3 regions of the Sphingomonas sp. SphC10 genome follow, and region 3 is predicted to be linked to each of the others. Evidence: predicted binding sites of a transcription regulator. Region 3 holds the regulator's gene; each other region holds the start of a gene.

Evidence for each region. The regulator LexA, encoded in region 3, represses DNA repair genes until DNA is damaged. The targets are predictions, from matches to a motif close to GTTCCNCNCTTGTTCT.
Region 1: ACWKSV_RS08665 (DUF3072 domain-containing protein) is a predicted target of LexA. The motif match lies at 2,930-2,945, and genes of this name have one in related genera.
Region 2: uvrA (excinuclease ABC subunit UvrA) is a predicted target of LexA. The motif match lies at 3,827-3,842, and genes of this name have one in related genera.

The regions. Positions count from the first base shown of each region.
Region 1 is NZ_CM168044.1:1,922,296-1,929,225, forward strand. It holds gene ACWKSV_RS08650 (amidohydrolase) at 1-831, opposite strand, end outside; gene ACWKSV_RS08655 (Lrp/AsnC family transcriptional regulator) at 920-1,363, opposite strand; gene ald (alanine dehydrogenase) at 1,493-2,599, shown strand; gene ACWKSV_RS08665 (DUF3072 domain-containing protein) at 2,978-3,190, shown strand; gene ACWKSV_RS08670 (tetratricopeptide repeat protein) at 3,195-3,857, opposite strand; gene ACWKSV_RS08675 (cytochrome c-type biogenesis protein) at 3,821-4,198, opposite strand; gene ACWKSV_RS08680 (redoxin family protein) at 4,195-4,722, opposite strand; gene ACWKSV_RS08685 (heme lyase CcmF/NrfE family subunit) at 4,719-6,653, opposite strand; gene ccmE (cytochrome c maturation protein CcmE) at 6,650-6,930, opposite strand, start outside.
Region 2 is NZ_CM168044.1:3,440,263-3,447,192, forward strand. It holds gene ACWKSV_RS15845 (4-hydroxyproline epimerase) at 1-510, shown strand, start outside; gene ACWKSV_RS15850 (M24 family metallopeptidase) at 730-1,932, opposite strand; gene ACWKSV_RS15855 (S10 family peptidase) at 2,192-3,700, opposite strand; gene uvrA (excinuclease ABC subunit UvrA) at 3,850-6,750, shown strand.
Region 3 is NZ_CM168044.1:1,488,689-1,495,618, forward strand. It holds gene ACWKSV_RS06635 (anthranilate synthase component II) at 1-563, shown strand, start outside; gene trpD (anthranilate phosphoribosyltransferase) at 560-1,555, shown strand; gene trpC (indole-3-glycerol phosphate synthase TrpC) at 1,552-2,328, shown strand; gene moaC (cyclic pyranopterin monophosphate synthase MoaC) at 2,325-2,792, shown strand; gene ACWKSV_RS06655 (molybdopterin molybdotransferase MoeA) at 2,891-4,033, shown strand; gene lexA (transcriptional repressor LexA) at 4,089-4,769, shown strand; gene ACWKSV_RS06665 (ComEC/Rec2 family competence protein) at 4,875-6,930, opposite strand, start outside.

The sequences.
Region 1 (6,930 bases), 430 kb from region 3:
GCTCATGATCCGCACGCGCAGGTTTCCGGCATCGCCCATCCGGCGATAGGTCATCCACTCGTCCAGCGTCGTGCCCATATCGGCGGTCGCGGTGATGCCGTGGCTCAGCAAGTCGTTCTGCGCCTTCAGGAAGGCGGCGTTTCGATCCTTGGCCAGCGGCTGCGGAATGGCCTTCTGGATCAACGCCATGGCGGCATCGACGAACACGCCGGAGGGCTGGCCGCCGACCTTCTCGATCCGGCCGCCAGCGGGCGAGACGGTCTTGGCGGTGATCCCCGCCGCCTTCATCGCCGCGCTGTTGGCCCAGAGCGCATGGCCATCGGCGCGCTCCATGACTACCGGACGGTCGGCGACGGCGGTGTCCATATCGGCGGCGGTGGGGAAGCGACCCAAGGCCCAGCTTTCCTGGTTCCAGCCGCCGCCCAATATCCATTTCCGCTCAGGGTTGGCGGCGACATAGGCGGCGATCCGCGCCTTCGCCTCGTCCAGCGACTTGGTGGTCGCCAGGTCCAGCTCGATCTGACGGAAGCCCAGCGCCATGACATGCCCATGCGAATCGACGAAGCCGGGCAGCATCACCCGCCCCTTCATGTCCGCCCGCCAGTCGAGTTTTTCGGGGCGCTTGTCCTTGGCGCCCAGCAGCTTCACGACCTTGCCGTCCGGGGTCAGCAACAGGCCGGTGAAGCGCACGACCTTGCCGTCCTTGTCGAGCGTCAGGCCCGTGACATTGTCGACCAGCGCATCGGCAAAGGCCGCAGCCGGGGTCAGCGCGATCGCCAGCGCGGTCAGCGTGGCGCGGAGGATGCGGGAGGGGGAAGCCTGCTTTACCATGGGCCGATCCCTATCGGGTGAAGGCGAAGGTGGGAAGCGGGGGCCGTCATCATTCCTCCCCTGCGAGGGGAGGAAGTTTCTCCATCCTTCACGACCGCCGCACCACCTCGCGAATCACGAAGTGCGAGGCCAGCCGCGTCACCCCCGGCAGGCGCGCCAGCGTTTCGCGGTGGATACGCTCGTAACTGTCGTCGCGGCGGACCTCGACCTGGATCATATAGTCCGCCTCGCCGCTCATCAGAAAGCATTCGACGATCTCGGGACAGCGCAGGATTTCGCGCTCGAACGCCGCCATGGTATCCTGCCGCTGGTCCTTCAGCGTGACGTTGACCATCACGATCGAGGGCCGCCCGCGCGCCTCATGGCTCAGGATCGCGCGATATCCGGCGATGACCCCGCTTTCGCGAAGCTGCGCCACGCGGCGATGCGCGGCACTGGCGGACAGGCCGACCTTCTCGCCCAGCGCGGCGCTGGTCAGGTCGGAATCGCGGGCCAGCTGGGCCAGGATGCGGCGGTCGATCGCGTCGGACATTTCATCCCGATACACAGGCCGAAGACGCACGAATATCCCAAATTATACGATGCCACGGGACCGCTTTGCACACCTCTCCCACCCCATCGGCGCTATTATCGGGGCAACGCTTTTTCAGGAGAGTTCATCATGCGCGTCGGTGTTCCCAAGGAAATCAAGAACCACGAATATCGCGTCGGCCTGACCCCGCCATCGGTCGCCGAGCTGGTCGCCGCCGGTCACGAGGTGATCGTCGAGACCAAGGCCGGCACCGGCATCGATTTCGAGGACCAGGACTATGTCGACGCGGGCGCGCGCATCGTTGCCAGCGCCGCCGAGGTGTTCGAGCAGGCCGAGATGATCGTGAAGGTCAAGGAGCCGCAGGCGGTCGAGGTCGCGATGCTGCGCCCGCACCATGTGCTGTTCACCTATCTCCACCTCGCCGCCGACAAGCCGCAGGCCGAGGGCCTGATGAAGTCGGGCGCGACCTGCATCGCCTATGAAACCGTCACCAGCCCCCGCGGCGGCGTGCCGCTCCTGAAGCCGATGTCGGAAGTCGCGGGCCGCATGGCGGTGCAGGTCGGCGCGCATTATCTCGAAAAGCAGCAGGGCGGCCGTGGCATCCTGCTTGGCGGCGTGCCGGGCGTGGCACCGGCCAAGGTCGCGATCCTAGGCGGCGGCGTCTCGGGCGTGAACGCGGCGCAGATGGCCGTGGGCCTGCGCGCCGACGTCACCATCTATGACATCAACAACGATCGTCTGGCCGAGCTGGACATGTTCTTCTCCAGCCAGATCAAGACCGCCTATGCGTCGAAGGCGGCGATCGCGGCAGCGGTGAAGAACGCGCACCTCGTCATCGGCGCGGTACTGGTGCCCGGCGCGGCGGCGCCGAAGCTGGTCACCCGCGACATGCTGAAGACGATGAAGCGCGGCTCGGTGATGGTCGACATCGCGATCGACCAGGGCGGCTGCTTCGAGACCAGCCATGCCACCACCCACCAGGACCCGGTGTTCGAGGTCGACGGCGTCATCCATTACTGCGTCGCCAACATGCCCGGCGCGGTCGCCCGCACCTCGACCTTCGCGCTGAACAACGCGACGCTGCCCTTCGCGGTGAAGCTGGCGAACATGGGCGCCGAGGCCGCGATGAAGGCCGACGCGCATCTGGCGAATGGCCTGAACGTCTCGGGCGGCAAGATCCGCCACGCGGCGGTCGCCGAAGCGCTCGACCTGCCGTTCGAGGCCTGGGCAGGCTAAACCGCTCCTGCCGTTCGCACTGAGCGAAGTCGATCCGGGCCATGGCCGCAAGGCTGCCCGTGGCCTTCGACTTCGCTCAGGCTGAACGGGCTTGGGGGCTAGCGACCGCTCCGTTCACGCTGAGCGAGGTCGAAGCGCACGCCCTTCCCTACGCCACGAGGGCCCGAATGAGTTCGCGCGGAGACGCGGAGGCGCGGAGATGGCGTATCCAGCCGCCAGGCTGGCCTGCCATCTCAAAGGTGTGGCAAAGCCTCCGGCGGAACGGACTCCCACCGCCGACCCCATCCCGAACCTCTCTGCGCCTCCGCGCCTCCGCGCGAACCAAACAAAGAAACAAAACTGGAACATCGCCGTTGATCCCCCCGAAAGGATCATCCGATGACAGACAACCCCAAGACCGAACCCTTCTCCAACGCCGAGAAGGACCCCGATGACTGGACCACCGGCGACGAAAAGATGACCGGCGCACAGGCCAGTTATCTGAAGACCCTGTCCGAAGAGGCGGGCGAACCGTTCGACGATACGCTGACCAAGGCCGACGCCTCGAAGCGGATCGACGCGCTTCAGGAAAAGACCGGCCGGGGCCAGTAAGTCCCTATTCCCCCATCATCCGAATGGCCTGATCGAGCAGCATCACCCGCTGCTCGATAGCCGGACGATAGGGCGCATTGGCGGGCGACAGCGCCAGGGCACGGTTCCAGAACACGCGTGCCTTACGGAAGTCGCCCGCCCGCATCCAAGCCAGCCCCTCGAAGAAGAATGGCGCGGGATCGCGAGGTCCCAGCGTCCGCGCGCGACGAAAGGCGAAGCGGGCGGCGGGCGACATCTGATAACCGTCATGCGCGAACAGGACATTGCCCAGCTCGGTCCAATAGGGAACGCTGGTCCGGTCGCCGCCCACCGCGCCCAGCATGATCTGCACCGCCGTGCGCTTGTTGCCCGAGCGCGACAGGGCATCGGCGGCGGTGAACATCGCCGCCTCGCCGCCATAACGGCCGATCAGCTGCCCGCGCAGCTCGGAAATCGCGTCATTGTCGAGCAGCGCATCGGGGCGCGGTGCGGGCGCGCTCGCCGCCAGGGTCGGCCGCCCCTGCCACGCATAGCCCACGCCCCCCAGCGCCAGCGCCGCCCCGAGCATCGTCCAGAGCGGTCTCGGAAAACGCAGCCACAGCGCCGCGCCCAAGGCTCCGGCGGCGATCAGCAGCAGGATCAGCCAGCCCATCAGCGACGCTTTCGAAAGCTGGATCGCGCGATCCATGCGCCGACCGCCAGCAACAGGATCGGCGTCGCCCAGAGCAACGCGGTGGCACCCGACAAGGGCGGATCATAGCTGACATAATCGCCGTACCGCTCAATCAGCCAGGCGCGGATCGCCTCCGGGCTTTCGCCGCGCGCGATCCGCTGGCGAACCAGGGCGCGCATATCGGCGGCCATGTCGGCATCGCTGTCCGCGATCGACTGGCCCTGGCACACGACGCAGCGCAGCTCGCCCATCAGGGCCCGCGCCTGCGCCTCGGCCTGACGGTCGGGCAGTTGGGTGTTACCGTAATCGGGCGTGGTCGTGGCGACCGCCAGCAACAGGGCGAGCGACAGGCTCATCGCGCGGCGGCCATGTCGCGGATGATCTGGTCGACCTGATCGGCGCGGATGTCGCCGATATATTGCCGCACGATCCGCCCGCGCCCGTCGATCAGGAAGGTCTCCGGCACGCCCGACGAGCCGAGCGCCATCTGCACACGGCTGCGGCTGTCATCGCCGATCGCGGCATAAGGGTCGCCGTTGCGGCGCAGGAAGGCGGCGATGGCGGGGCCCTTGTCATGGATGGCGATGGCGTCGATCGGCACGCCGCGCGCCTTCAGCGCCATCAGCTGCGGCGCTTCGGCGATGCAGGGGATGCACCAGCTGGCAAAGACGTTGAGCAGGCGCGGCTTGCCGCCCTTGAAGTCGCCGCTGGCCAGGCCCGGCTTGCCCGGCACCATCGGCTCCAGCTTGAAGACCGGCAGCGGCTTGTCGACCAGCGTCGAATGCACCGTCGTGTCGGCGGGGCGCATCAGCCCGGCCGCGACCACCGCGAAGAACACTCCGAACAGCCCCAGCGGCAACCAGATCAGCGCGCGCTTCATCCCCACAGAGCCTCCCGCCGTCGTTGCTGCCATGCCTTGAACCACCGCCCGACCAGCGCCAGCACCCCGCCCAAGGCGATCAGCGCACCGCCCAGCCAGATCAAGGTCACGAACGGCTTCCACCACAGCCGCAACTGCCAGCGGCCGGTCGCGGCATCCTGCTGCCCCAGAACGGTATAAAGCTGCCCGTCCCAGCGGGTCGCGATGGCGCTCTCGCTGGTCGTGGTGGGCGGATCGGTGAAGAAGCGCTGCTGCGGACGCAGGGTGGCCCCGTCCCCCTCGCGGGTCGCGGTCAGCCGCGCCTCCAGCGCCGACCAGTTCGCGCCGATATTGGGATAGATGCGGTTCAGCTCCACCCGCCACGGGCCGACGATGGTCGCCTGCCCCGGATAGAGCGCGACCAGCCGCTCGGCGGTGAAGGCGCTGTCGCAGGCCATGCCGATCATGCTGACGCCCAGCCCGACATGCGCGACGACCATGCCCCAGATGGGCAAGGGCGTGCGCCGCCAGTTGCGGCGGGTGACCGGCAGCACGCTGGCGACGATCAGCCCCACGCCGAAGGACAGGCCGAGCAGCGACAACACGCCCATGCCGCCGGTCAGGGTCAGCATCAGTGCAAAGGTCCCCGCCGCCGCGACCATCGGCCACAGCATCCGGATCAGCACCGCCTCCGCGTCATCGCTGCGCCAGCGCAAGGCTGGCCCGACCGCCATCACCGCGACCAGCGCCAGCGCGATCGGCCCCGCGGCGGCGTGGAAGAAAGGCGGCCCGACCGACAGCCGCACGCCGAACCCGGCGGCGACCAACGGATAGAGCGTGCCGATCAGCACGATGCCGAGAATCACCGACAGCAGCAGGTTGTTGACGACCAGCCCGCCCTCGCGGCTGACGAAGGTGAAGCTTCGCCCCGCCCGCACCTGCCCGATCCGCGCGCCGAACAGCGCCAGCGCGCCACCGATATAGATGCCCAGTAGCGCCAGGATGAACGCCCCGCGCCGGGGATCGACGGCAAAGGCATGGACGCTGGTCAAAATGCCCGACCGCACCAGGAAGGTGCCGATCATCGACATGGAGAAAGCGACCACCGCCAGCATGACGGTCCACGCCCGCAAGCCGTCCCGCGCCGCCAGCACATTGACCGAATGGAGCAGCGCCGTCGCCGCCAGCCACGGCATCAGCGAGGCATTCTCGACCGGGTCCCAGAACCACCAGCCGCCCCAGCCCAGCTCATAATAGGCCCAATAGGAGCCCGCCGTGATGCCGATGGTCAGCAGCACCCAGGCGCCCAGCACCCAAGGCCGCATCGCGCGCGCAAAGGCCGGACCGACCTGCCCCGTCACCAGCGCACCGACCGCGACGGAAAAGGCGACCGACAGCCCGACATAGCCTGCGTAAAGCGTCGGCGGGTGGAAGGCCAAACCGGGGTCCTGCAACAATGGATTGAGCCCCTGCCCTTCGATCGGCGCGGGGTTCAGCCGCGCGAACGGGTTGGAGGCAAACAGCAGGAAGGCATAGAAGCCCAGTGCGATCGCACCCTGGGCGGCCAGCGTCGCGACATGGGTCGCCCGGTCGAGCGTCCGCTCCTTCCACGCGACCAGCGCGCCGCCCGCGCCCAGGATCGTGACCCAGAGCAGCATCGAGCCTTCGTGATTGCCCCAGGCTCCGGCGAATTTGTAGATCCAGGGCTTGGCCGAATGGCTGTTCTCGGCGACCAGCTTGACCGACAGATCGGTGTTCAGGAACACCGCGATCAACGCACCCATGGCGATGGCGACCAGCGCGCCCTGTAGAATCGCGACCGGCCCGATCGCCGCCATCGCCTGCTCGCCCGCCACATCCCTGCGCCGGAGCGCGAGCACGCCGAGCAGCAGTTGCAACCCCGCCAGCATCGCGGCGAACCACAGAGCGGCCAAGCCCGCTTCGGCGATCACGGCTCCAGGCTCCGGCTCTCATGCATATTGCCCGCCATTTCGGGGGGCATATATTTCTCGTCATGCTTGGCGAGCAGGTTGGTCGCGACGAAGCGGCCATCGGGCTGGAACTGCCCCTCGGCCACCACGCCCGATTTCTCGCGGAACAGGTCGGGGGTGATCCCGGCAAAGGTCACGGGTGTCGTCGCCTTGCCGTCGGTGACGACGAAGCGCACCGTCACCCCGTCGGGCGCGCGGTGGACCGATCCGGCCTCGACCATTCCGCCCAGCCGCACCG
Region 2 (6,930 bases), 1.8 Mb from region 3:
GATGTCGCCTATGGCGGTAACTATTATGCGATCATCGAGCCGCAGGGGGCCTATACCGGGCTGGACGATCTGGGCGCGTCGAAGCTGGTCGAACTGAGCCGCACGATCCGCGAGCTGGTGCGCGAAAAGTTCGAGCCGGTGCACCCGCTCGAACCCTCGATCCGGGGGGTCAGCCATGTGCTGTGGGCCGACAAGCCCTCGGCGGAGGATGCCGACGGCCGCAACGCGGTCTTCTATGGCGAGCGGGCGATCGACCGGAGCCCGTGCGGCACCGGCACCTCGGCGCGGCTGGCTCATCTGGCGGCGAAGGGGCGGCTCAAGGTCGGCGACCGCTTCGTGCATGAAAGCTATATCCGCAGCCGTTTCATCGGTCGGGTCGAGGAAGCGACCGAACTGGGTGGTCAGGCCGCGATCGTGCCGTCGATCCAGGGCTCGGCGGTGTCGACTGGCTACAACACGATCTGGATCGACCGCGAGGACCCGTTCTGGGCGGGGTTCACGGTGGTATAAGGCCGTCGTTCACGCGAAGCTGCGAAGGAAAGAGGTTCGCGCGGAGGCGCGGAGACGCGGAGGGTTGGGACTTGCCGCGCCAGCGGCCCTGTCATCTCCACCTGTCGACGATGTCCAAGCGCTGCCGCGCGGGCTGTCATCTCCGCGCCTCCGCGTCTCCGCGCGAACCTCTTCGCGGCTTCGCGTGAAGCTTGCCCCGGCCTTTGCCGGGGCGATCCTTCATCCCAGATCGTCGATGGCGGGCTGGGGCTGGGTGAACCAGGCGGCGCCTGTCTCGGTCACGTGGAAATGATCCTCCAGCCGCACGCCGAAGCGGTCGGGCACGACGATCATCGGCTCGTTGGAGAAGCACATGCCCGGCGTCAGCGGGGTCTTGTCGCCGCGCACCAGATAGGCGGGTTCGTGGATCGACAGGCCGATCCCGTGACCCGTGCGATGCGGCAGGCCGGGCAGGCGATAGTCGGGGCCGAGGCCCGACCGCTCCAGCACGGCGCGCGCGGCAAAGTCGACCGCCTCGCACGGTTCGCCGGGCCGGACGGCGACGAAGGCGGCGGCTTGCGCTTCCTTCTCGATGTCCCAGATGCGGCGAACCTCGTCACCGACCTCACCGAACGCATAGGTGCGGGTGATGTCGCTGTGATAACCGTCGATCAACGTGCCGGTGTCGACCAGCACCACGTCACCGTCGCGCAGCACATCGTCCTGCGGCAGGCCATGCGGGAAGGCCGTCGAGCGCCCGAATTGCACCGCGCAGAAATAATTGCCGGTCGACGCACCCAGCGCGCGGTGCGCCTGGTCGATGAAGCGGATGACCTCCGACGCGCGGATGCCTTCGTGCAGAATGCGCGCGGCGCGACGATGCACCTCCAGCGTGATGTCCATCGCCTGTTGCATCAGCGCGATCTCGGCAGGCGACTTGATCATGCGGCAGCCATCGACGACCGGCCCGGCATCGACCAGCGCGACGCCCGGCGCGGCGGCGCGGATACGCTCGACGAACAGGAAGGCCATGGCGGGGTCGATCGCCAAGGTCTGGGCCCCCGCCGCCTTCAGCGCGTCGGCGACCAGCGCGGAGGGGCTTTTATCCTCTTCCCACAGGCGGATGTCGGTGGCGGGGATGGACAGGCTGGCCTCGAACGAGCCCAGTTCGAAGCCGGGGCAGATGAAGATCGGCTCGCCCGCGATCGGCAGCAGCATCGCCACCAGCCGCTCGGTCGCGCCCCAGGCGACGCCGGTGAAATAGCGCAAAGAGGCGCCCGCATCGATCAGCAGCGCGTCGGCGCCCATCTGGCCCATCCGTTCGCGCGCGCGCGTCAGCCGCTGCGCCCGTTCCTGTGCCGTGATGACCGGCGCGGGGTTCGCCCAGGGCGACAGGCTCGCCAGTTCGCGCTCCGCCGTCGATCCGCCGATCATTCCCGCCATGTCACTCGCTCCGTTTCGTATACGGTTGGCGTGTTAGCGCGGGTTGGCATGAGGCGCCAGACAGGGCGTGGGCTTCGACTGCGCTCAGCCCGAACGGAGCGGGGGAGCCGGGGCGTAATCTATGCCCCTAACCCCCGTTCAGCCTGAGCGAAGTCGAAGGCCAAGGGATGAACTTCGCCCAGCAAATATCATGGGACGTACGCTTCGACTTCGCTCAGCGTGAACGGCTGTGGGATATCGTTCCACAGAGGTGCGAGGCTCACCCCCCGTACATCGCCATCGCATCCCGCCGGAACGCCGCGCCGCTGTCAGTGCGGCTGTAGAACATGTGTCCACCCGGATAGACGTTCAGCTTCACCCGCTGCGCCACGCCATAGCTCGGCATCTGGTCGACGATCAGCCGCGACGCGAAGTACGGGCAGGACAGGTCGTCCCAGCCGTGCACGATCATCACCTTCATCTTGGGATCGTTGGCGATCGCCTTGCGCAGGTCGGTGACGGGGGCATCCTCGGGCTTGCCGCGATCCCAGGCGCTGTTCACCTCATAGGATAGCGCATGATAGCGCGCATCGGTCTTCCAGCCCACTTCGCGCGTCACGAAGTCGACCATCGCGCTGGTCGTCGGCGCGATCAGCGAGTCGAGCAGCGGGTCGTTGGACCGCTGCTGCGACGACCAGGGGAAGGGATCGAAGGCGGTGACGTTCGAATCGTAGATGCTGCCGATCGTCGAATCGTTGCGGTGAATCTCGCGCAGGTACGTCCGCGTGTCGATCCGCCCGCCCAGCTTGCGGACCAGGGCGGGGTCCAGCCCGGTCAGCTCGGTGACGCGGGTCACCATCCGGTCGACGGCTTGCGTATCCGACCGCCCGCGCATCAGGTCGCGCAGGTAGTCGCCGCGCGCATAGGCCTCGACCCCGGCCATCGCTTCGGGCGTCAGCTTGCCCTGCCGCTCCAACTGGGCGGCGGCCATCGAGGGCAGGTCGATCATCCACGGCAAGGGCGACAGCGCGGTGGCATCGTCGCCCGAGGCGGGGTCGAGATAGGGCGACACCATGATCAGGCCATTCACCCCGACGCCGATCTGCGACTGGAGCTCATAGGCGATGCGCGGCGCGCGATAGCCGCCATAGCTTTCGCCCATGACGTACTTCGGCGAACGCAACCGGCCTTCCTTGACCAGCCAGTCATAGACGACCTTGGACAGATATTTGATGTCCGGGTCGTTGGCGAAGAAGGCCTTTTTGGTCTCCGCCTCATCGACCAGGCTGCGGCTGAAGCCGGTGCCGATGGGATCGATGAAGACCAGGTCGGTGAAGTCCAGCCAGCTGTTCGGATTGTCGGTCGTCACCGGCGCGTCGGAGGGCGCATCGCCCTGCGCGCCGAATGGCACGCGCTTGGGACCCACTGCGCCCAGGTTCAGATAGACCGAGGCCGCGCCCGGCCCGCCGTTGAACGCGAAGGTGACGGGGCGCCGCACATCGCCGCCAGGCACAGTATAGGCGGTGTAGACGACCTGCCCGATCTCCTTGCCCTTGTCGTCGCGCACCGCGATCTTGCCGATGGTCGCCTTGTAGTTGACGACCCGGCCGCCGATCCGTGCCGATTGGCTGATCGTCTTGTCGGCGGGCAGGGGCGGACGCTTGCTGTCATCGTCCTTCGTTTCGGTGGTCGTCTTGGTCTCGGTCTTCTCGGCCTTTTGCGCGAAGGCAGGCGTGGCGGCGCTGGCGGCCAGCAGCAACAGGGCGGTCAGGTGCAAGGTCTTGGACACGTTGGAAACTACTCCCCCTCGAACGGCGATCGGCAGGGATCATGCGCCGGACTTCCGCGTTCCCGCAAGCCCGCCCCTCTCGAAACGGCCGTTCCCGCTCCCTATCTCGCCTCTGGCATTCCTCCCGGAACAGAAGTAGAACCTGCCTCATGCTGACCAAGATTTCCGTCCGCGGCGCGCGCGAGCATAATCTCAAGGATGTCGATATCGACATTCCCCGTGACACGCTGACGGTCATCACCGGCCTGTCGGGGTCGGGCAAGTCCAGCCTCGCGTTCGACACCATCTATGCCGAGGGGCAGCGGCGCTATGTCGAGTCGCTGTCGGCCTATGCGCGCCAGTTTCTGGAGATGATGCAGAAGCCGGACGTCGACCATATCGAGGGGCTGTCGCCCGCCATCTCGATCGAGCAGAAGACGACCAGCCGCAATCCGCGTTCGACCGTGGCGACGGTCACCGAAATCTACGACTATATGCGCCTGCTCTGGGCGCGAGTCGGCATCCCCTACAGCCCGGCGACCGGCGAGCCGATCGCGGCGCAGACGGTCAGCCAGATGGTCGACCGAGTGATGACCCTGCCCGAGGGGACGCGCCTCTATCTGCTCGCCCCCGTCGTGCGCGGCCGCAAGGGCGAGTATCGCAAGGAAATGGCCGAGTGGCAGAAGGCGGGCTTCACCCGCGTTCGCATCGACGGCCAACTCTACGAGATCGACGAGGCGCCCGCGCTCGACAAGAAGTTCAAGCACGACATCGAGGTGGTGGTCGACCGTCTGGTCGTGCGCGAGGATATCGCCACGCGCCTGGCCGACAGTTTCGAGACCGCGCTGAAGCTGGCGGACGGGCTGGCCTATGTCGACCCCGCTGATCCGGTCGAGCCCGCGACGCCCAAGTCCGCCGTGCTGGGCAACAACGCGCCCGATGGCCGGATCGTGTTTTCGGAAAAGTTCGCCTGCCCGATCAGCGGCTTCACCATTTCCGAGATCGAGCCGCGCCTGTTCTCGTTCAACGCGCCGCAGGGGGCCTGCCCAGCCTGTGACGGTCTGGGCGAGAAGCTGATCTTCGACGAGGACCTGGTCGTCCCCAATCACGAGTTGTCGATCAAGAAGGGCGCGGTCGTGCCCTGGGCCAAATCCAACCCGCCCAGCCCCTATTATATGCAGGTGCTGGGCAGCCTGGCGCGCGAGTTCGGTTTCTCGCTGGAGACGCCGTGGAAGGATCTGGAGGACAAGGTCCGCGAGGCGATCCTGCATGGCACCAAGGGCAAGGCGGTCACGCTGACCTTTGTCGACGGCAAGAAGTCATACGACGTGAAGAAGCCGTTCGAGGGCGTCATTGGCAATCTCAACCGCCGGATGCTTCAGACCGAAAGCGCCTGGATGCGCGAGGAACTGGCCAACTACCAGTCGTCGCAGCCCTGCGAAGTCTGCCACGGCGCGCGGTTGAAGCCCGAGGCGCTGGCGGTCAAGATCGCCATGCAGGACATCAGTTACGCCACGCATCTGTCGGTGGTCGATGCGCTGGCCTTCTTTACCGGCCTGCCCGAACATCTGACCGACCAGCAGCGCGCCATCGCCCAACCGATCCTGAAGGAAATCGTCGAGCGGCTAGGCTTCCTCAACAATGTCGGCCTCGATTATCTGAATCTCGATCGGACCAGCGGCACGCTGTCCGGCGGCGAGAGCCAGCGCATCCGGCTGGCGTCGCAGATCGGCTCGGGCCTGTCGGGTGTGTTGTACGTGCTCGATGAGCCGTCGATCGGGCTTCACCAGCGCGACAACGACATGCTGCTCGCGACGCTGCGCCGGTTGCGTGACCTGGGCAATACGGTGCTGGTCGTCGAACATGACGAGGATGCGATCCGCACCGCCGACTATGTCATCGACATGGGGCCGGGCGCGGGCGTGCATGGCGGCCAGATCGTCGCGCATGGCACGCTCAAGCAACTGCTCAAGTCCAAGACCAGCGTCACCGCCGATTACCTGAACGGCACGCGCGAGGTCGCGGTCCCGGCCAAGCGCCGCAAGGGGTCGGGCAAGAAGCTGACCGTGCACAAGGCGACCGCCAACAATCTGCAAGGCGTGACCGCGAGCATCCCGCTGGGCACCTTCACCTGCATCACCGGCGTGTCGGGGTCGGGCAAATCGAGCTTCACCATCGACACGCTCTATGCCGCCGCCGCGCGGTCGCTGAACGGCGCGCGCATCCTGGCGGGCAAGCATGAGAAGATCACCGGGCTCGACCATCTCGACAAGGTGATCGACATCGACCAGTCGCCGATCGGCCGCACGCCGCGTTCGAACCCGGCGACCTATACCGGCGCCTTCACCCAGATCCGCGACTGGTTTGCCGGACTGCCCGAGGCGCAGGCGCGCGGCTACAAGCCGGGCCGTTTCTCGTTCAACGTCAAGGGCGGCCGATGCGAGGCGTGCCAGGGCGACGGCGTGCTCAAGATCGAGATGCACTTCCTGCCCGACGTCTATGTCACGTGCGACGTGTGCCACGGTGCGCGCTACAATCGCGAGACGCTGGAAGTGAAGTTCAAGGGGCACTCGATCGCCGATGTGCTCGACATGACGGTCGAGGACGCCGCCGAGTTCTTCCAGGCGGTGCCGCCGATCCGCGACAAGATGGCGATGCTGGTCGAGGTGGGCCTGGGTTACGTCAAGGTCGGCCAGCAGGCGACGACCCTGTCGGGCGGCGAGGCGCAGCGGGTAAAGCTGGCCAAGGAATTGTCGCGCCGCGCGACGGGCAACACGCTCTACATCCTCGACGAGCCGACGACCGGCTTGCATTTCGAGGACGTTCGCAAACTTCTCGAAGTGCTCCACGCGCTGGTCGAGCAGGGCAATACGGTGGTGGTGATCGAGCATAATCTCGATGTCATCAAGACCGCCGACTGGATCGTCGACCTCGGCCCCGACGGCGGTGTGAAGGGCGGCGAGATCGTCGCGGTCGGAACGCCGGAAGTGGTCGCCGCCGAACCGCGCAGCTTTACGGGCAAGTATCTGAAGCCGTTGCTCGACAAGGGGCAGGCGCAGGCGGCGGAGTAAGTCCTCCCCAGGACGGGGGTGCGCGGGTTTTGATAGGCCCCGGCATTGAAGATGGTGCGGCCTGTGCCATCTGGCTGGCACAGGCCGCGTCCTAGTGCAGGCGGTTGGCCGACTGTGCCGACCGTATCCGCCACGGAAGGGGGCCTTCTCTTCTTCCTGCCACCCCGGCGAAGGCCGGGG
Region 3 (6,930 bases):
ATCTTCAGGAATTGGGCAGCGAGGTAGAGGTGGTCCGCAACGACGCGATCTCGGCGGGCCAAGCGCTCTCGTCGGGGGCGCAAGCCTTTCTCATCTCCCCCGGGCCTTGCACGCCGACCGAGGCGGGCGTCAGCCTGGACCTGGTCGCCGCCGCCGCCGATGCGGGTCGGCCGCTTCTCGGCGTGTGCCTGGGCCATCAGGCGATCGGCCAGCATTTCGGCGGCTTGGTCGAGCGTGGCGGCCTGATGCATGGCAAGACCTCGCCGGTGCTGCACGACGGCACCGGGCTGTTTCGGGGCCTGCCCTCGCCCTTCACCGCGACGCGCTATCACTCGCTGATCGTCAACGATGTGCCCGATAGCCTGGTCGTCAATGCGCGCGCCGAGGATGGCACGGTAATGGGCTTTCGCCACGCGACGCTGCCCATTCACGGCGTCCAGTTCCACCCCGAAAGCATCGCCACCGAATATGGTCATGCAATGCTCGCCAACTTTCTGCGCGAAGCGGGCGTGGCGCATGAACTGCCCGAGCGGCTGCGCCCGCCGGTGGAGAGTGCCGCGTGACGACCGTCGCGCTGCTTCCCGATACCGTCAGTCCTTTGTCGCGAGAGACGGCGGCCGCCGCCTTTGCCGACATATTGGACGGCCGCGCCGAGGATGAGGCGATTGCGGCCTTCCTGGTCGGTCTGACGGAGCGGGGCGAAACCTCGATCGAGATCGCCGAGGCCGCCCGCGCCATGCGGCAGCGCGTCATCCCGGTCGAAGCGCCCAAGGGTACGGTCGATGTGTGCGGCACCGGCGGCGACGGACATCATACCCTCAACGTCTCGACCGCCGTGTCGCTGGTCGTCGCCGCACTCGGTGTGCCGGTCGCCAAGCATGGCAACCGCGCCGCTTCGTCCAAGGCGGGCGCGGCCGACACGCTGGAAGTGCTGGGCCTCGACATGGAGCGCGCGGGGGCCGTGGCGCAGTCGAGCCTCAACGATATCGGTATCGCCTTCCTGTTCGCCGCCAACCACCACCCGGCCATGGCGCGGATCACCCCGATCCGGCGCAGGATCGGACGACGGACGATCTTCAACCTGATGGGTCCGCTCGCCAATCCGGCGCATGTCGGGCGGCAGCTGATCGGCATCGCGCGTCCCGACTATGCGACCGTTTATGCCGAGGCGCTGGAACAATTGGGCGCCGAGGCGGCGCTGGTCGTGTCGGGCGAGGAAGGGCTGGACGAGCTGTCCGGTGCAGGTCCCAGCATCGCGGTCTCGGTCGGCGACATTACCGCCCCCGCAACCATTACCCCGGAGGATGCGGGCCTCCCCCGCCATCCCATCACCGCCATTCGTGGCGGCGACGCGCGGCACAATGCCGAGGCGCTTCGCCGTCTTCTCGCCGGGGAGCCGGGCGCGTATCGCGACGCGGTTCTCCTCAATGCCGCCGCCGCGCTGCTGGTCGCTGGGCATAGCACCGACCTGGCGCAAGGCGCGGTCGCCGCCGCCCGTGCCATCGACACCGGCGAGGCCGCGGCGCTTCTCGATCGATGGATTGCTTACCGATGACGATGCTCGACCGCATCCTGGAAACCAAGCGCGCCGATGTCGCCGCACGCAAGGCGACCATGTCGCATGCCGATCTGGACGCCAAGATCGCCACCGTCTCCGCACCGCGCGGGTTTCGTGCCGCACTGGACGCCAAGGCCGGCCATGCGCTGATCGCCGAGGTTAAGAAGGCCAGCCCCTCCAAGGGCCTGATCCGCGCCGATTTCGATCCCCCCGCCCATGCCCGCGCCTATGAAGCGGGCGGCGCGGCCTGCCTGTCGGTGCTGACCGACGAACGCTGGTTCCAGGGGGCGGACGTGTTCCTGGAACAGGCGCGCGCGGCGGTATCGATCCCGGTGCTGCGCAAGGACTTCATGGTCGATCCCTGGCAGGTGCACGAATCGCGCGCACTGGGGGCCGACGCCATCCTGATCATCGTCGCGGCCCTGGACGACACCCAGATGCAGGAGATCGAGGCCGCCGCGATCGAGTGCGGCATGGACGCGCTGGTCGAGGTGCACGACGCCGCCGAGATGGAGCGTGCCGCGCGGTTGAAGTCGCGGCTGATCGGGGTGAACAACCGTGATCTCAGGGACTTCACCGTTGATTTTCAGCGGACCTATGAGCTGGTGGCACATGCCCCTGCGGGTAGCACTTTCGTGGCCGAAAGCGGGCTGACCAGCCGGGAGGATCTGGACGCGATGGCTGTGCACGGCATTCATTGCTTCCTGGTTGGCGAAGCGCTGATGCGCCAGCATGACGTCGAGGCGGCGACCCGCGCGCTGATCGGATGACCGGCCTCACCCATCTCGACGAAGAAGGCTCGGCGCGCATGGTCGATGTCGGAGCCAAGGCGGTCACGGCACGACAGGCGGTGGCGCAAGGCCGCATCACCATGACTCGAGACGCCGCCGCCGCGATCCGCGCGGGCAGCGTCCAGAAGGGCGATGTGCTGGCGGTCGCGCGGGTGGCGGGGATCATGGCCGCCAAGAAGACCAGCGACCTCATTCCGCTCTGCCACCCCCTGCCGCTGAGCAAGGTGGAGATCGATCTGGTTCTGGACGAGGAAGGCGTGACCGCCACCGCCACCGCTGCCATGGCGGGCCAGACCGGTGTCGAGATGGAGGCACTAACCGCCGTGTCGGTGACGCTGTTGGCCGTGTACGACATGGCAAAGGCTCTCGATAAGCGCATGATGATTAGTGATATTCGCCTGATCGCCAAGACCGGCGGCAAGTCCGGCGACTGGCACGCCTGACGCCTCCGATCGCAGGGGAACGGACGCTGCGGAAAAGCGTCCTTGGGCCAAAAGGAGCGACCGTCATTCTTCTCCCCGTCCCCGAAGCCCAGGCCCGATTGCTCGCCCTGGCCAGCGAACGCTCCATCATCGAACTGCCGTTGCGCCAAGCCGCCGGACGCTGGGCCGCGCGTGACGTGACCGCGCGGCGGACCCAGCCTGCGCACGACCTGTCGGCGATGGACGGCTATGCGATCCGCTTTTGGGATATGCCGGGGCCATGGACCGTCATCGGCCAAAGCGCGGCGGGACGGCCGTTTAGCGGTTCGGTCGAGCCCGGACAGGCAACGCGCATTTTTACCGGCGCGGTGCTTCCGGAAGGCGCCGACACCGTCCTGATCCAGGAGGAAGCGGCGCGCGACGGCGCGGTCCTGACGCTGGCAGGCGAAGGCCCCGCCCATCAGGGCCGCAATGTCCGGCGGCGCGGGCTCGATTTTTCCGAAGGTGCAACGCTGATCGCTGCCGGGCAAAGGCTGACCCCCGCGCGCATCGCGGTGGCGGCGACCGGCGGTCACGCCGTCCTGCCCGTCCGTCCGGCCGTTCGTGTCGCGATCGCCGCAACCGGCGACGAACTGGTCCCGCCCGGCAGCACCGATCCCGCCGCCCTGCCCGAATCGAACGGCGTCATGCTGGCGGCGATGCTGGCCGATCTGCCGGTAAAGATCATCGATCTGGGCATCCTGCCCGATGATCTCGATAAGCTCCGCGACGCCTTTGCCTCGGTCGAGGCCGACCTGCTGGTCACAACCGGCGGTGCCTCGGTCGGAGACCATGACCTCGTCCAGCCCGCGCTCAAGGCGGCGGGCGGGAGCGTCGACTTCTGGCGTATCGCGCTTCGCCCCGGCAAGCCGATGATGGCGGGACGGCTAGGCGAGACGGTGGTGCTCAGCCTGCCCGGCAATCCCGTTTCGGCCTTCGTCACCGCGACGCTGTTCGTCCGCCCGCTGATCGCGCATCTGGCGGGCGCCGCCGATCCTCTGCCCAAGCCCATCCCCGCCGTGTTGGGCGAGGATCTGCCCGCCAACGGCCCGCGCATCGACTATCTGCGTGCCGCGATGATCGACGGGCGGGTCCATGCGGCGGCCATTCAGGACAGCTCGATGCTGCTGACCCTGGCGCGCTCGACGTGCCTGATCATCCGTCCGCCGCATGCCCCGGCCGCCGCCATGGGCGACTCGGCGGAAATCCTGATGCTCGCTTGACGCAAGCCAAAACGTTCCATATAAGTTCCACGTCTGTTCTAGACGGAGGATCGCGATGCTCACCGCAAAGCAGCATGAGCTTGTCTGCTTCATCAACGACCGTTTGAAGGAAACCGGCGTCTCGCCGTCTTTCGAAGAGATGAAGGAGGCGCTGGACCTCAAGTCCAAGTCGGGCGTCCACCGTCTGATCTCCGCACTGGAGGAACGCCACTTCATCCGTCGCCTGCCCAATCGTGCCCGCGCGCTGGAAGTGTTGCGGATGCCCGACCGGCCGGAAAAGACCGTGGTGGCCGAACCCGCATCCGCCAATGTCCGTGCGCCCGCCCCGCGTCCGGCAGTCGAGCCTGCCAATGACGTGGTCGAAATCCCGCTCCATGGCCGGATCGCCGCCGGTTTGCCGATCGAGGCGTTCGAGGGCAGTTCGATGCTGGCCGTGCCCGCTGCCCTGCTCGGCTCGGGCGAACATTATGCGCTGGAAGTATCCGGCGATTCGATGGTCGAAGCGGGTATCCTCGATGGCGACTATGCGCTGATCCGCCGCACCGATGTGGCGCGCGACGGACAGATCGTGGTCGCGCTGATCGACGATAGCGAAGCGACGCTGAAATATTTCCGGCGCGAAGGCTCGATGGTCCGCCTCGACCCCGCCAACCGCGCCTATGACCCGCAGCGCTACGCGCCCGCACAGGTGCGGGTACAGGGCAAGCTGTCGGGCATCCTGCGCCGCTACGAGTGAGGGCGGAGCAAAGCCATCTTAGAAAGCCCTGATCCGGCTTTGGATGGCTTTGCTCACAGTCTGGTTTGGGGCTGTCGAATGCATCGCCCTTGGTTGATAGAGGGCCTATCGCCCTCCCCTCTGTCCGGTCATCGACCATGGATGGCGATCACCGGGTTGGCGCACCATCCGCACCATGGGTGGATCGAGCCGGATTGAAACTCCGCCGGTCCGCTTCAAAACAGCGCTGTCCAGTTTCAACCAGCGGGGCTGGCACGCATCGGGCAGGCGACGGTCGGCGATCATGATGTCCACCCGACCGCAAAGCGCCACCAACGACGTCCATGGCACCGGATAACCACTGCGCGTCGCCGCGATCCGCCACCGCCGCCCGCCCTTCTCCAAAACGGTCACGCACATATCCCGCCCGCAATGCGCCGCCGGTTGATCGGCCAGCGCCAGCGGCTCGGCATCGGTGCCGCTGAGTTCGGACAGGGTGGTCCGCATATAATCCCCCGCCCGATGACGGAGCAGCGCCATACCATGCCCCGTCGCGATCCCGGCATGTCGACCGTTGCCGGTGACGATAAGGTCCGGTGCCGGTGCTGCCAGCATGACCCATATACCGGCCATCAGCGCGGGCGTCCCGAGCCATCGCCACCGGGTCCGCCAAAGCGCGATCCACAATCCCCCCGCGACGGCCAACCCGAACGCCCATCCCGACGCCACGGGCAAGGCGACCACCGATCCCGGCATGGCGGACACCGCATGCGCCAGCTTCAACAACAGGCCCAGGGCCTGTCCGAGCAACCACCAGAATGGGCCGCCCAACCCCATGGGCTCCAGCAACAATGCGATCATCTCCAGCGGCATGGCGATGAAGGTCGTCCAGGGAATCGCGACGATATTGGCCAGTGCGCCGTAAAGCCCCGCCTTGTGGAAATGATAGACGGCGATCGGCATCAGCGCCGCCTCGACCACCAGCCCGGTCAGCAGCAACGCGCCCAGATGCCGCAAAGCCGCCCAGCGCCAATCGGGATGCGGCCCCAGCCAGCGGCGAACCGCCGGATGTTCATGAAGCGCGACAATGGCGGTGATCGCTGCAAAGGAGAGCTGGAAACTGGCCCCCACCAATGCCTCGGGCCGGAAGATCAGCACGATCAGCGCCCCTGCCGCAACGAGGCGCAGGGTCATCGCTTCCCGACCCATGGCCAGCGCCGCGAGGACCAGCATCGCCGCGACACAGGAGCGTATCGTCGGAACCTCCGCTCCGGTCAGCCACGTATATCCGACGGCGGCAAAGGCTCCGGCCGCTGCTCCGACCAACGGCAGTCGAACCCGCAACGCCAGCCACGGCCAGAGCGCCAGCAGCCTGATGGTCAGCACCATGACGATCCCGACGACCGCCGTGATGTGAAGGCCGCTGACCGACAGGAGATGCGCCAGACCGGCCCGCCGCATCGCCTCCGCATCGTCCTGCGCGATCGCGCCGACATCGCCCGTGGCCAGCGCCGCCGCTATCCCGCCCGCGCTGCCCGGAAGCAGGCCCGTGATCCGTTGCGACAGGCGCTGGCGCAACCCGGGACTTTGATCGGCCTGGTGCAGTATCCGTACCGGCGCGAAGCCGCGCCCCGTGGCACCGATACGCTGAAACCACGCCGCGCGCGCAAAGTCATAGCCTCCCGGCGCGACCGGCCCCGCCGGCGGCATCAGCCGTGCCCGCAACCGGACCCATGCGCCCGGCCCCAATCCCACCGGCGCATCCTCCTGCGGCAATGATATCCGGATGCGCGGCGGCAGGTTCAACATCCGCCCGCGCCCGTCCCGCGCCCGAACCGGTCTCAGCATCAGCCGGACGATCTGCCGTGCCGCCAAGGGCTCGGCCGTCTCCACCTCGGCGATCATGTCCGCTATCACCGGCCGTGTTAGGACCGGTGCTCGGACCGACTCGGCACGCGCCCAGGCCAGTAGCACACCCGCCACCACCAGCATCGCGCCCAGACCGATAGCCCGCATCACCCGTCCGCCATCGGACAGGGTTGCCGCCGCCAGCCCGACGCCCCCGGCGGCGAGCATCACCGCCTCCCAGGCGCGTGGATCAGGCAGCACGAACCACGCCGCGATCCCCGCCCCCAGCATCACCGGCGTCCATAACGGGATCTGGTTCCGCTCGGCCTCTGCC